2 regions of the Paenibacillus sp. FSL P4-0127 genome follow, and region 2 is predicted to be linked to the other one. Evidence: a T-box and tRNA genes for the amino acid it is inferred to sense, from the RefSeq annotation. Region 2 holds a T-box; the other holds one or more tRNA genes.
The links. The T-box of region 2 lies ahead of tyrS (tyrosine--tRNA ligase). A T-box ahead of a tRNA ligase gene usually reads a tRNA of that ligase, here a tRNA-Tyr.

Region 1: it encodes a tRNA-Tyr, which carries the amino acid that the T-box ahead of tyrS (tyrosine--tRNA ligase) is inferred to sense. The anticodon was not compared.

Annotation. Positions count from the first base shown of each region.
Region 1 covers NZ_JBBOWY010000001.1:2,033,287-2,040,622, forward strand. The annotation lists rRNA gene NYE74_RS08990 (23S ribosomal RNA) at 1-2,608, shown strand, start outside; tRNA gene NYE74_RS08995 (tRNA-Asn) at 2,818-2,890, shown strand; tRNA gene NYE74_RS09000 (tRNA-Ser) at 2,963-3,054, shown strand; tRNA gene NYE74_RS09005 (tRNA-Glu) at 3,129-3,200, shown strand; tRNA gene NYE74_RS09010 (tRNA-Val) at 3,316-3,391, shown strand; tRNA gene NYE74_RS09015 (tRNA-Met) at 3,407-3,480, shown strand; tRNA gene NYE74_RS09020 (tRNA-Asp) at 3,554-3,630, shown strand; tRNA gene NYE74_RS09025 (tRNA-Phe) at 3,648-3,723, shown strand; tRNA gene NYE74_RS09030 (tRNA-Thr) at 3,744-3,819, shown strand; tRNA gene NYE74_RS09035 (tRNA-Tyr) at 3,823-3,908, shown strand; tRNA gene NYE74_RS09040 (tRNA-Trp) at 3,921-3,994, shown strand; tRNA gene NYE74_RS09045 (tRNA-His) at 4,017-4,092, shown strand; tRNA gene NYE74_RS09050 (tRNA-Gln) at 4,107-4,181, shown strand; tRNA gene NYE74_RS09055 (tRNA-Gly) at 4,189-4,263, shown strand; tRNA gene NYE74_RS09060 (tRNA-Cys) at 4,275-4,348, shown strand; tRNA gene NYE74_RS09065 (tRNA-Leu) at 4,360-4,445, shown strand; tRNA gene NYE74_RS09070 (tRNA-Leu) at 4,467-4,546, shown strand; gene NYE74_RS09075 (ArsR/SmtB family transcription factor) at 4,830-5,156, shown strand; gene NYE74_RS09080 (hypothetical protein) at 5,512-5,832, shown strand; gene NYE74_RS09085 (DMT family transporter) at 5,927-6,823, opposite strand; gene NYE74_RS09090 (AraC family ligand binding domain-containing protein) at 6,838-7,336, opposite strand, start outside.
Region 2 covers NZ_JBBOWY010000001.1:3,337,569-3,344,904, reverse strand. The annotation lists gene tyrS (tyrosine--tRNA ligase) at 1-1,251, opposite strand, end outside; T-box leader at 1,324-1,588, opposite strand; gene NYE74_RS15000 (transglycosylase domain-containing protein) at 1,719-4,823, shown strand; gene acsA (acetate--CoA ligase) at 4,909-6,633, opposite strand; gene NYE74_RS14990 (GNAT family N-acetyltransferase) at 6,945-7,336, shown strand, end outside.

The DNA.
Region 1 (7,336 bases), 1.3 Mb from region 2:
GCCAGGACCATCTGGTAAGGCTAAATACTCCCTAGCGACCGATAGTGAAGCAGTACCGTGAGGGAAAGGTGAAAAGCACCCCGGAAGGGGAGTGAAAGAGAACCTGAAACCGTGTGCTTACAAGAAGTCAGAGCCCTCTATATGGGTGATGGCGTGCCTTTTGTAGAATGAACCGGCGAGTTACGTTTGCAAGCAAGGTTAAGCTGAGAAAGCGGAGCCGCAGCGAAAGCGAGTCTGAATAGGGCGAATTTAGTTTGCAGGCGTAGACCCGAAACCGTGTGATCTACCCCTGTCCAGGGTGAAGGTGCGGTAACACGCACTGGAGGCCCGAACCCACGTACGTTGAAAAGTGCGGGGATGAGGTGGGGGTAGCGGAGAAATTCCAATCGAACTCGGAGATAGCTGGTTCTCCCCGAAATAGCTTTAGGGCTAGCCTCGGTGTGACAGTCGTGGAGGTAGAGCACTGATTGGGTGCGGGGCCCGCAAGGGTTACCAAGCTCAGTCAAACTCCGAATGCCATAGACTGATTCACCGGGAGTCAGACAGTGAGTGCTAAGATCCATTGTCAAAAGGGAAACAGCCCAGACCATCAGCTAAGGTCCCCAAGTGTGTGTTAAGTGGGAAAGGATGTGGAGTTGCACAGACAACCAGGATGTTGGCTTAGAAGCAGCCACCATTTAAAGAGTGCGTAATAGCTCACTGGTCGAGTGACTCTGCGCCGAAAATGTAACGGGGCTAAACACACCACCGAAGCTATGGCTTGAATCGACTTCACTGCTTCTTTGAGGCGGTGATAACCAGGTACATTTTTGCCGAAAGCAACCGATGAATATTGTTCAAAGGTTTCGGCCAAATGCACCTCGGGGTTAAACACAGGACTTCGAAGCAGGAGTGAAGTCGATTCAGGGGTAGGGGAGCGTTGTGTATGCGTTGAAGGTGTACCGTAAGGAGCGCTGGAGAGTACACAAGTGAGAATGCCGGTATGAGTAACGAAAAGATCAGTGAGAATCTGATCCGCCGAAAGCCTAAGGGTTCCTGAGGAAGGTTCGTCCGCTCAGGGTAAGTCGGGACCTAAGGCGAGGCCGAAAGGCGTAGTCGAAGGACAACAGGTTGAAATTCCTGTACCACCGTAATCCGCTATGAGCGATGGGGTGACGCAGGAGGGTAGTGACGCGGGGCGATGGAATGCCCCGTCCAAGCAGTGAGGCTGGTGTGTAGGCAAATCCGCACACCGTAAGGCTGGGCTGTGATGGGGAGGGAAAATTTACAGTACCGAAGGTCATGATCTCACACTGCCGAGAAAAGCCTCTAGCCAGGAGAAGGTGCCCGTACCGCAAACCGACACAGGTAGGCGAGAAGAGAATTCTAAGGCGCGCGGAAGAACTCTCGTTAAGGAACTCGGCAAAATGACCCCGTAACTTCGGGAGAAGGGGTGCCCCGGTAGGGTTTATAGCCCGAGGGGGCCGCAGTGAAAAGGCCCAAGCGACTGTTTAGCAAAAACACAGGTCTGTGCGAAGCCGCAAGGCGAAGTATACGGGCTGACGCCTGCCCGGTGCTGGAAGGTTAAGGGGAGCGGTTAGGGGTTAAACCCGAAGCTGTGAACCGAAGCCCCAGTAAACGGCGGCCGTAACTATAACGGTCCTAAGGTAGCGAAATTCCTTGTCAGGTAAATTCTGACCCGCACGAATGGCGTAACGACTTGGGCGCTGTCTCAACGAGAGATCCGGTGAAATTTTAATACCTGTGAAGATGCAGGTTACCCGCGACAAGACGGAAAGACCCCATGGAGCTTTACTGCAGCTTGATATTGGACTTTGATACGATTTGTACAGGATAGGTGGGAGCCTAAGAAGTGGGAGCGCAAGCTTCCATGGAGGCGCCGTTGGGATACCACCCTGATCGTATCGGAGTTCTAACCCGGTACCGTAAGCCGGTACGGGGACCGTGTCAGGCGGGCAGTTTGACTGGGGCGGTCGCCTCCTAAAGAGTAACGGAGGCGCCCCAAGGTTCCCTCAGAATGGTTGGAAATCATTCGCAGAGTGCAAAGGCAAAAGGGAGCTTGACTGCGAGACTGACAAGTCGAGCAGGGACGAAAGTCGGGCTTAGTGATCCGGTGGTACCGCATGGAAGGGCCATCGCTCAACGGATAAAAGCTACCCTGGGGATAACAGGCTTATCTCCCCCAAGAGTCCACATCGACGGGGAGGTTTGGCACCTCGATGTCGGCTCATCGCATCCTGGGGCTGAAGTAGGTCCCAAGGGTTGGGCTGTTCGCCCATTAAAGCGGTACGCGAGCTGGGTTCAGAACGTCGTGAGACAGTTCGGTCCCTATCTGTCGTGGGCGCAGGAAATTTGAGAGGAGCTGTCCTTAGTACGAGAGGACCGGGATGGACGCACCGCTGGTGTACCAGTTGTTCCGCCAGGAGCACAGCTGGGTAGCTAAGTGCGGACGGGATAAGCGCTGAAAGCATCTAAGCGTGAAGCCCCCCTCAAGATGAGATTTCCCAATTAGTAAGACCCCTTGAAGACGACGAGGTTGATAGGCCTGAGGTGGAAGTGCAGCAATGCATGGAGCTGACAGGTACTAATCGGTCGAGGGCTTATCCAAAACTCTACCCACCAAAGTGACGTGAAGCTTCGAAGCTGAGTCCGAGTACTTTGGCGGGGCCCAAAAATATACCCCAAAAAGTGACGCGAGGCTTCGTAGGTAATTCCGATTACTTTTCGGGGACCCCGGGAACTGAATAGGGGCTAACACGCAAATCAAGTTTCGTATCCAGTTTTCAAGGATTAACGCCTTGAAAACTTAATTAATGTTCCCTGATAGCTCAGTCGGTAGAGCACTCGACTGTTAATCGAGTTGTCACAGGTTCGAGTCCTGTTCGGGGAGTCATAGTCCCCAGAAAGTGTGGGTTTGCTTCTAAACTTATACCGATTACTTTCTGGGGGCCCAAAAACACGTGGAGAGGTGTCCGAGTTGGCCGAAGGAGCACGATTGGAAATCGTGTAGGCGTCACAAGCGTCTCGAGGGTTCGAATCCCTCTCTCTCCGCCATAACACCCAAAAAGTGAAGTTATGGCTATGATGGAGTTTCCGATTACTTTTCGGGGGCCCGGCATAAATCATACGGCCCGTTGGTCAAGGGGTTAAGACACCTCCCTTTCACGGAGGTAACAGGGGTTCGAATCCCCTACGGGTCATTGCTTTCTTAATATGTTTCAAATGGGGTTAAGAACCCCTTGGGAAGAGGTTTATTTACAGAAGTACTTGATTTGTTGCTATGTTATCTGGTACAATAAGATTTGTCTTTTCCATGGAGGCTTAGCTCAGCTGGGAGAGCATCTGCCTTACAAGCAGAGGGTCGGGGGTTCGATCCCCTCAGCCTCCACCATATTGTATATAACGACGCGGGGTGGAGCAGCCCGGTAGCTCGTCGGGCTCATAACCCGAAGGCCGCAGGTTCAAATCCTGCCCCCGCAATTAACTCCATAATTAGTAATGAGGAGCTTAGGCTTGCTCGAATCGGTTTGTGGAGTTGGCAATTTATCAGTGTGGAGCCGTGGTGTAGAGGCCTAACATGCCTGCCTGTCACGCAGGAGACCGCGGGTTCGAATCCCGTCGGCTCCGCCATTTATAACTAATTGCAAGGCTCGGTAGCTCAGTCGGTAGAGCAGAGGACTGAAAATCCTCGTGTCGGCGGTTCGATTCCGTCCCGAGCCACCATTAAAAAACAAAAATTAAAAGCCGGTGTAGCTCAATTGGTAGAGCAACTGACTTGTAATCAGTAGGTTGGGGGTTCAAGTCCTCTCGCCGGCACCACGTGGAGGCTTAGCGAAGTGGCCAAACGCAGCAGACTGTAAATCTGTTCTCTGACGAGTTCGGTGGTTCGAATCCATCAGCCTCCACCAGTTTTATCTAATAGGGGCATAGTTTAAAGGTAGAACAGCGGTCTCCAAAACCGTTAGTGTGGGTTCAATTCCTGCTGCCCCTGCCAGTTTTGAAACTTGAATAATATGGCGGTCGTGGCGAAGTGGTTAACGCACCGGATTGTGGCTCCGGCATTCGTGGGTTCGATCCCCATCGATCGCCCCATATTTCAACTTTATTGGGGATTAGCCAAGCGGTAAGGCAACGGACTTTGACTCCGTCATGCATAGGTTCGAATCCTATATCCCCAGCCATTTATAAGCGGACGTGGCTCAGCGGTAGAGCATCGCCTTGCCAAGGCGAGGGTCGCGGGTTCGATTCCCGTCGTCCGCTCCATTTTTATCTTTGGCGCCATAGCCAAGTGGTAAGGCACAGCTCTGCAAAAGCTTTATCCCCAGTTCGAATCTGGGTGGCGCCTCCATATTTTTATTTGCGGGAGTGGCGGAATCGGCAGACGCACAGGACTTAAAATCCTGCGGTAGGTGACTACCGTACCAGTTCAAGTCTGGTCTTCCGCACTTTGTATATATTTTATATTTGCCGGTGTGGCGGAATTGGCAGACGCGCGCGACTCAAAATCGTGAGGGAAACCGTGGAGGTTCGAGTCCTCTCACCGGCATCAATAACGTATTGGAAGTCCTCTGGAGATTCATCCTGAGGACTTTTTGCATATCGAGACATTCACAGCATAAAGCTAAAGCCTCCAATGAGCGTCCATTCCTTGACAGGAATATTCTGTTTTATGTATATTTTAAGCGACTGATGCAATAAAATATTGGAGTTAGGAGGTAGCCATACAGTGCGATTTCGGGTCTTGAAAGAAGCCCGAGTCGGTGATAACTAGAGAAATGACCACCTTTTATTTTAAGAAAAGAAACGTGCTGTATGGGAAATAGAATCATATGGACACAGCGGTATTAAGCGCACTTGCCGAATCTAACCGTTTACACATTGTTGAATTACTGCGTGAAGGCCCCCTTACTGTCGGGGGAATAACCGATCGCCTTCAGCTGCGGCAGCCTCAAGTATCCAAGCATCTCCGCGTGCTTCTTGATGCAGGAATCGTGGATATGCAGGCAGACGCGAATCGCCGGATTTATCAGCTGCGGCCGGAGCCTTTTCAGGAAATGGACGAATGGCTGGATTCCTATCGTCATATATGGAACGAGAGGTTCGATCGCTTGGATGCTTACCTTCAAGATTTGATGAATCCCAATAATAAACATTAGTAAGAGTAGAACTGGCGGCATTAGGGGTCGTTCCCTTTGCGGCCAGTTTTCCTTTAAGATTAGAAGTTGACAAACACTGAAAATTACTGTAAGTTGCGGCGGACGAGCTTGATGAGCTGATTTCCTGCTATTTGTCGGTTCTTAAACGGATTGATGGTTTTAAATATCCAGCAAGCCGGAGGTTACCGCATTCCACAGGTCGGCATGTTACTGCGGCTCATCGTTCCGCACCAATGAACGCCCCAAGTCAGCAATTTGTGAGAAACGCTCGAACGAGAGAGATGATATAGTATTCCGCAGATATTACTTTAAGTTGGGGAGTTGATCGCAAGAGATCGGGAAGATCATTTTAACTATGCAGCTGTCGCTGGATAGCGTGGTATCGGATGAACACCTGTGGATGATGCTGAGCGAAGAGATTTTAGAGGATTATTTGGAGTATTACAATACGGTAGACACAATCATGGTGGGGAAAAATAGTTACGCCTCACTGGCCGAGTATTGGCAGCAGGCGGAAAATTCGTCCAATGATCTGGAACGGGCGATAGCGCGGCGGATGAACGAAATTCCCAAAGTGGTCATCTCTCATTCCGATGTGGATTTAGTATGGAGAAACTCGGAGCAAATCCTGGTCACAGACGAGGAAACGCTCGCCCGGGAACTGGAAGCGCTGTAATCGGATTGCATTATCAAAAATAATATCAAGTTCGATTGAAACTTCACAGGCTTATCGCTAAAAGATAAGCCTGTATTATTTGTGGCATGCCTGATTAAGTCCGATTGCATTCATTCAGTTTGGGCGCCGGTTTCCGCTCCGAAATATAGGAGCCAACCAAGGCCAGCAAAGTTCCGATGATCGTGGCCCAGGTGATTTCTTCGTGTAAAAAAAGCGCTGAAGCTGCCACGGTGATCACGGGAACGATATAAATGTATACGCTCGTTTTCACCGCCCCAAGAATGCCGACCGCCAAGTTCCAGGTGACGAAGCACAAAGCGGATGCCCCCAGACCCAAGAATAGAAAGTTGGCAAGTATCGACAGATCCAGAAAACGCTGCATCCCAAACTTGAATTCGAACGGTCTCAGCAAGGGCAGCATAAATAGCAGGCCGTAGAAAAAAACTTTACGCGTGGCGCCGATTGTGGGGTGCTTCAATTCGCTGATTTTCCGCATGATGACGGAATACACCGCCCAGACCGCCGAAGCGAGCAGAGCCAAAAGGTCGCCGATCGGATGTACCTGCAGCAGGAAACGGCCGTTGAACATGATGAATGCGATCCCCGTCAGGGCAATGCCGAAACCCGCTATAAATGGCCCGGTTAAGGGTTCGTCTTTTAACAAAAAGTGAGCCAATACCGCCGTAAAAAAAGGTACGATCGATACGATGACGCCGACATTGGCGGCCAGCGTATAGGTCAATGCGACGTTTTCCAGAAGGAAATATAATGTTACGCCGCAAAGTCCAGCCGCAACGAACAGCAGTTCCTCGCTCCAAGACTTGCTTTTGACGGGATACGGGTAGAGCAGGAGGAGAAAGACGAATCCAAGGGTAAAGCGGAAAAAAAGAATCTCTATGGGAAGAAAGTCGGTCAGCAAGATTTTAGTGGAGACAAAGGTGGTCCCCCAAATGATGATCGTTGCTGCCGACAGGAGATGTCCGAACGTCATCTTACGCTGACTCCTCATACCGGAACATCCTTTGCCTGCTGCGGTGCGGTTTCGTTGTCGAAGATACGCATATACTGCTTGGGCGTCAAACCGATCAGCCGTTTAAAGAATTTAGTGAAATGGCTCTGGTCGCTAAAACCGCATTTCAAGGCAGCTTCCATCGGAGATACTCCCCGCTCCAACAGCCGTTTTGCCTGGTTGATGCGAATCGTCTCCAGGTAGCTGTATGGGGAAATCCCTTTTTGTTTGGTAAAAGATCGCAGCAAATGGTATTTGCTTAGTCCGGTCAGTTCACTGAGCCGATTTAGCGTGATGTTTTCAGGGAAGTGAGACTCCATATATTCGCATACCGTTCTGATTTCGGCACTCGGTTCATTGGCGGACAAACGGGGCGTGGCGTCCGAGTTATCCCGAAGCAGTTGCTCGATCAGAAGCAGGAGCATTTCTTCTTTATGAAAACCCGTCTCCCCTTCCATTAACAGTTGGTGCAAATCGTGCAGGTATCCGGCAAGT
Region 2 (7,336 bases):
TTTCACCGTCAGCTTGGCGAATTTCCGTTTTCCCACCTGAATGACTTCCCCGCCGGACAAAGCGACCTCCGCGTTCGGGTCGGTCAGCTTCTCTTCGTTAAGTTTAACCGCCCCCTGCTGGATGCTGCGTCTCGCTTCCCCGTTTGAGGCGGCGAAACCGATCAGCGTCAGCAGCTTGATCAGGCGGATTTTCCCGTCCTCCAGCTCTCCTGCGGGGATCTCCTTCTCTTCGATATCCTCCGGCAAAGCCCGCTGCTGGAACACCGTTACGAAATGCTCCTGCGCGGCATTCGCCGCATCTGCGCCATGGTACATCCGGACCAGCGTGAACGCCAGCTTCATCTTCGCGTCGCGCGGGTGGACGCTGCCCGTTTTAAGACCTTCCGCAAGAGCCTCCAGCTCTTCTCCAGGCAAATCCGTCACCAGCTCGTAATATTTCAGCATCAGCTCGTCCGGCACGGACATCGCTTTGCCGTAGATTTCGTTCGGCTCCTCGTCGATGCCGATGTAGTTGCCAAGGCTTTTGCTCATCTTCTGCACGCCGTCGAGACCTTCGATAATCGGCGTCATAATCGCGATCTGGGTATCTTTACCGTATTCCTTCTGCAGCGTCCGGCCCATCAGCAGGTTGAACTTCTGGTCGGTTCCGCCAAGCTCGATGTCGCTCTCCAGCGCCACGGAGTCCATCCCCTGCATCAGCGGGTAGAAAAATTCGTGAATGCTGATCGGTTGGCCGCTTTGGTAGCGTTTGGTGAAGTCGTCCCGCTCCAGCATCCGGGCTACCGTCACTTTGGCCGCCAGCTTGACGACGTCGGCAAACGTCATCGGAGCCAGCCATTCGGAGTTGAAATGAACCTGCGTTTTTTCCGGATCCAAAATTTTAAAAATCTGCTGCCGGTACGTTTCCGCATTCCGCAGCACATCTTCCTCGGTCAACTGCTTGCGGGTTTCCGATTTGCCGGTCGGGTCGCCGATCCGCCCCGTAAAATCCCCGATGATGAGGCGGACCTGATGGCCAAGCTCCTGAAATTGGCGCAGCTTCTGCATTACGACCGTGTGCCCGACGTGAATATCGGGGGCCGACGGATCAAGCCCCAGCTTGACCTTAAGCGGCGTTCCGGTGACGACCGATTTCATCACCTTTTGCCTCAGTTCATCCTCGGGGACAATCTCGACGACCCCCCGGGAAATTACTTTCAACTGGCGCTCCACCTCCGCCTGCTGCTCAGGCGTCAACTCTTCCCATTTCATAACAAACACTCCTCCAGCTTAAAAATTGGAACAACCGTCAAACCAGCAAAACGCAAAAAAGCTCCTTCCGTCCCAAGGGACGAGAAGGAGCGCTCGCGTTACCACCCTAATTAAAACCGCGTTAACCCGCCGCAGGCCGCAGCAAGCAAACGAAACGGTTTTCACTTCATTCTTATAACGGTCATCCCGGAACCGGACTACTTGCGGCTTAGGGCCGCGTTCCCCCGGACGGCTCCAGACGGTAATTCAAAAGGGATCCGCCCATTCGGTTCGCAGCGGCCACCGATTCTCTGAGCGGCGGGATTCCGCTTTCTACTAAGTCTTTCCACGCCTTTGACGATATGCATTTAAATTATTTTATAACATAATCCCGTTTACGAAGTCAATCCTCAGCCAAATAGGATGAAAAAACAACCAATAGACCATTTTTATGCTATAATGTTGCTGTTTATAAAGGAGGATCATTGATGGTTCATGATAACGAAAACAACTCCGGCCAGCAAAAAAAGCGCAGATCAAGGAGCGGCAAACCGGTTCGGCGGCGCAGGAAAGGCCGCTGGATCTGGGCGACGCTAGGCTGGCTCGTTCTCCTTGGATTTGCGGGAGGTCTGTTTGCGGGGGGCGCCGTGTTCGGTTACGTCTCCTCGATCGTCAAGGACGATCCCGTGCGGTCGCGGGCCGACATTGAAGCAAAAATCAATTATAACGAGATGACGGGGTTCGCGTATTTCCGCGACGGGCAGGCGATCGGCCAGCTTCGCTCGGAGGAAGACCGCCGTCCGGTTTCTTACCAGCAAATCCCCCAATCGGTCATCGATGCGGTGATCGCGATTGAGGACAATCATTTTAACGAGCATATCGGGGTCGACTTTAAAGGAACGCTCCGGGCCGTAAAGCAGAGGCTGCTCCATGAGAGCGTACAGACCGGCGGGAGTACGCTGACCCAGCAGCTCGCGCGGCGCGTCTTTCTGAATTTGGAACGCACGGAAGACCGGAAGGTCAAGGAAATACTGCTGGCGCTCCGGCTGGAACGTTTTTTATCCAAGGAAGAAATCATTACGGCTTATTTGAACAAAGTTCCTTTCGGCAACGGATCGAACGGATACCAGGTCTACGGGATCAAGGCGGCGGCCAAAGGAATCTTCAACATCTCCAATCTGGAGGACCTGAACATCGCGCAGACCGCTTATTTGGCCGGACTTCCGCAGCTTCCTTCCTCCTATTCGGCCTTTAACGGCAAAGGGGAATTTAACGAGGAAGCCTTCGGAAGAGCGATGAAGCGCCAGCAGCTCGTACTGCAGCGCATGCTGGAAGAGAACAAAATTACCCAGGCCCAGTATCAGGAGGCGCTGGCTTTTGATCTGAAAGGTTCGCTGGCGCAGCAAACCAAAAAAGCTTACGACACTTACCCTTATTTGATGCTGGAGACGGAACGGCAAGGCGCTATCGTGCTTGCGATGCTGCGCAATCCGGAGCTGACCAAGGAACAGGCGGCCAGCCGCCCGCAAATTCTCGAGGATGCCCGGCAGGAGCTGTTGACCGGGGGATACAAAGTGTATACCACGATCGATAAGCAGGTATACAACTCGATGCACAAAGTGTCCGAAAATGCGGATAATTTTTCGCCATACAGTGAAAAGAAAGGGCTGGAGCAGGTTGCGGCAATGATGCTCGACAATGATACCGGCGCGATTTTGGGCATGATCGAGGGACGCGATTTCTATACGGAGCAAATGAACTATGCGACGCAAATGAAACGGCAGCCCGGCTCCACGATGAAGCCGATCGCCGCTTATTTGCCGGCGCTTGATGCGGGCTTAGTTCAGCCGGCCAGCATCATCGACGATTCGCCGATCATTCTGCGGGATTACCAAAAGGGGTATCACATCCCCGTAAATTCCAGCGGCGGCTACAAAGGCCTGGTTACGGCGAGAACGGCGCTTAACGAATCCCGCAACATCCCGGCGCTCAAGGTGTTCAACAACATCGTCGGGATCGACAAAGCTTGGGATTTCGCGAAAAAACTCGGGATCACCACCCTCGAAGACGAGGATTACAATGCGCAAACCGGCGTGCTCGGCGGTCTGAAATACGGCGTTACCGTAGAGGAACTGACGAACGCCTACAGCGCGATCCCGAACGGCGGAAAGTTCGTCGATGCCTACATGATCGAAAAAATCGTCGATGCCAAAGGAAAGGTCGTCTACAAGCACAAGAACGAACCGAAGCAGGTGTTTTCCGAGCAAACCGCCTATTTGATGACCGATATGCTGCGCACCGTCATTCGGGACGGGACGGGCAGTTCGATCAAAAGAGACTTTAAAAACTACGGAAAAATTCCCGTCGTCGGCAAAACCGGCACCACGCAAAATTACGCGGACGTCTGGTTTATGGGCTACTCGCCGGACGTTACGCTCGGCGTATGGATCGGCTATCGCGATTCCGTAAACACGCTCTCCGATGCCGGTAAATCGCGGGCCCGGAAAATATGGTCGCTCGTCATGAACGAGGTCACCGCAAACGAACCGGACCTGTTTGCCACGAAGGAATTCAAAAAGCCGGACGGAATCGTCACCAAAACGGTCTCCGGCTATAGCGGCAAACTGCCGACCCAATTGACGCAGCAGGCCGGCAAGCTGGTGACGGATATCTTCAACGCCAAATACGTCCCGACCAAATCCGAGGACGTTCTGGTACGGGCGAAATACGTCACCTACGATGGGGTGAACTACGTTCCCCTGGAAACGACGCCGTCCGATATGCAGCGCGAAAAAGTGGTCGTTCGCCGCGAGAAGCCGATCTCCGAGCTGGTGAAAGAGCTGCAGAACGCGTTTTCCGTCATGAAGGGCAGCCACAGATCGCTGAGTTACTACATGCCGAGGGACGCCGGCGAGGACGCGCCGTATAAGCCTGACCCGCGCACCGACGACGGTAATGCGCCGGCGTCCCCGGGGGGCGTCGCGCTCAAGATAAACGGAAGCACGGCCACGGTAACGTTTGGCGCAAACAGCGAAAAAGACGTTGTCGGCTACCGACTGTACCGCTCGGATGACGGGGTGAAGTTCCAATATACCGGCAAAGCGGCGCTCATCGGCGACGATTTGTCGATCACCGACGCCAACGCCGCCGGTCCGGCCACTTCTTATTACGTTACGGCCGTGGACGTAGCCGGCAAGGAGTCGGAACCTAGCGCGATTGTCGGTTTATTGGGAGGCATGAACCCGGACGGCGTTACGCCTCCGGACAGCAGCGCCGAAACGCCGGAAGATGGGGGAACGGCCGGGGAGAACGGCACGGACGGTTCGCTCCCCGCTTCTCCCGCTCAGGTGAGCATTAAGAAGGACGAACGAGGGTTTACGGCAAGCTGGGAAGCCAACCCGGCTCTGGACCTCGTCACCAGCTATAACGTGTACGTGTCCGATGCGGCGGACGGCACGTATTCCAAAGCCGGCTCGACCGCCGATACGCAGTATTCATTCAAAACCGACTCCGGCACCGTCTGGGTCAAGGTTACGGCGGTGAACGTGCTGGGCGAATCCCCGGCATCGTCTCCGGTGCAGTACAGTAAATAAGCTGGCGCTAAAACCAGATAAGCAAGGGAAAGCCCCTCCGAGCGCTCTTCGGAGGGGCTTATTGCATCTAGCGGGAAAACCCGCTTTAATCCTCAATCGTCGATAAATCCCCGGCCGGGAGGTTAAGTTCCCAAGCTTTTAACACGCGGCGCATGATTTTGCCGGAGCGGGTTTTGGGCAATTTGTCTTTAAATTCGATTTCCCGCGGCGCGGCGTGGGCGGACAGCCCTTCTTTGACGAATTTGGCGATTTCCGCCTTCAGTTCCTCGGAAGGAGCGAACCCTTCGCGCAACGATATAAACGCCTTGATGATCTCTCCGCGCACGGGATCGGGCTTGCCGATCACGCCGGCTTCGGCCACGGCCGGATGCTCGACCAGTTTGCTCTCGACCTCAAACGGCCCAATGCGCTCGCCGGAGGAGTTGATGACGTCGTCGATCCGCCCCTGGAACCAGAAATACCCGTCCTCGTCCATATACGCCGTATCCCCGGAAATGTACCACCCGGGAATCCGGAAGTACTCTTCGTATTTCGGCGCGTTGTTCCAAATCAGCCGCATCATCGACGGCCATGGCGTGCGGATCGCCAAATTGCCCATCCGGTACGGCGGCAGTTCCTTGCCGTTATCGTCGATGATCGCCGCCTGGATGCCGGGAACCGGTTTTCCCATCGAACCGGGTTTGATCGGCAGCGACGGGTAATTGCAGATCAGTTGGCCGCCCGTCTCGGTCATCCACCACGTATCGTGTATCCGGCGGTTGTATACCTTCATCCCCCAGCGGACAACCTCGGGGTTGAGCGGCTCGCCGACGGACAACACGTGGCGCAGCGAAGACAGATCGTATTGCGTGATGATGTCCTGTCCAGCGCCCATCAGCATGCGAAAAGCGGTCGGCGCGCTGTACCAGACGCTCACTTGATATTTCTGAATCGTCCTATACCAGTCGGCCGGGCTGAAGCGTCCGCCGCGGACGACATTGGTCACCCCGTGCAGCCAAGGAGCGAAAATGCCGTAGGATGTGCCGGTCACCCATCCGGGGTCGGCCGTGCACCAATAGATATCCCCTTCTTTCAAATCGAGTACGACATGGCCGGTATGATAGTGCTGAATCATCGCATTGTGCACATGGTAAACGCCTTTCGGCTTGCCGGTAGAGCCGGAAGTATAATGTAAAATGAGGCCGTCCTCGCGGTTCACCCATTCGATTTCGGCCTCGGGGGAAGCCGCCGCCAGCTCGGATTTCCAATCAACGATTCCGGGTTCCGCGGCTACGTTGTCGCCGACGACGAAGATCGTTTTCAGCGCCGGCAGCTCCTCCCGTTTGACGCGGGGCAGCAGCTCCGGCGTCGTAACCAGCGCCACCGCTCCGCTGTCCTCCAGCCGGTCTTTGACCGCCGTCTCCATAAAAGCTTCGAAAAGCGGGCCCACCACGGCTCCCACCTTGATAATCCCAAGCACGCTGATGTAAAGCTCGGGCGACCGCGGCATAAACACGAATACCCGGTCCCCCTTAGCGATCCCGTATTTGCGCAGCACATTGGCGCAGCGGTTCGTCTGCTCCCGCATCTGCTCAAACGTGTAGGATTCTTCGCGGACCGGATCGCTGAACAAGAGCGCCGGCTTATCCCCCTTCCCGGCATCGACATGGCGGTCGATCGCCTCGTAAGCCAAGTTTACCCGGCCTGTAACATGCCAGGAAAACTGCTTTTCCACATCGTTCCAATTAAAATTGGCGCAGGCTTCTTCGTAGCTGTTCATGTTGGACGACGGTACACCCGCCGCAATGATTTCCCCTTGCAGTTGACTCATCGTTTCATCCTCCTTAATCTTTGTAAATAAGAAAACAGTAGATCAAAGTTCATGAAAACGGATACACAGGAGCGTAAGGTAAATCTTTTGCTTCAGCTTTTGTTGACGGGCAGGCATCCGTTCTAATCGAAAGAAACGGGGAATAAAACTTCTGAACCGTTTGTCAAGCTCAACCACCATATTAACAGCCTTGAATTGTGAAAATTTTATGTCGGAGAACATTATATCACAGGTTTTTCGGCACAGGCTACACTTTTCATTTTTTCATTTTTCTGTTATAAGTGAGGTGAACGAGCAAAGGAGGCGGCAAAATGGAACACCGCAAAACCTATATCCGCCATACCCTGCCCTACCATGAACGCGAAATTATCGTGGAAGGTCCCGTTACTCCGTCCCATCTCCAAACGCTGCGGATGCATCCGGATCTGGACGCTTTTCGGAAGCCCGAGGATCAGCACGCCGCTCTGGTCGAAATCGCCTCACTCCCGGAAGGCCGGATCATTTTGGCCCGGAGCGAAGCGACGATTATCGGGTACGTTACTTTCCATTATCCCGACGAGCTGGAGCGCTGGTCCCAGGGGCTCATGCCCGACCTGATCGAACTGGGGGCCGTCGAGGTGGCCGATGAATACCGCAGCGCGGGACTCGGCTCGAAAATGATCCGCACCGCTTTCGAGGATGGGCAAATGGAGCGGTATATCGT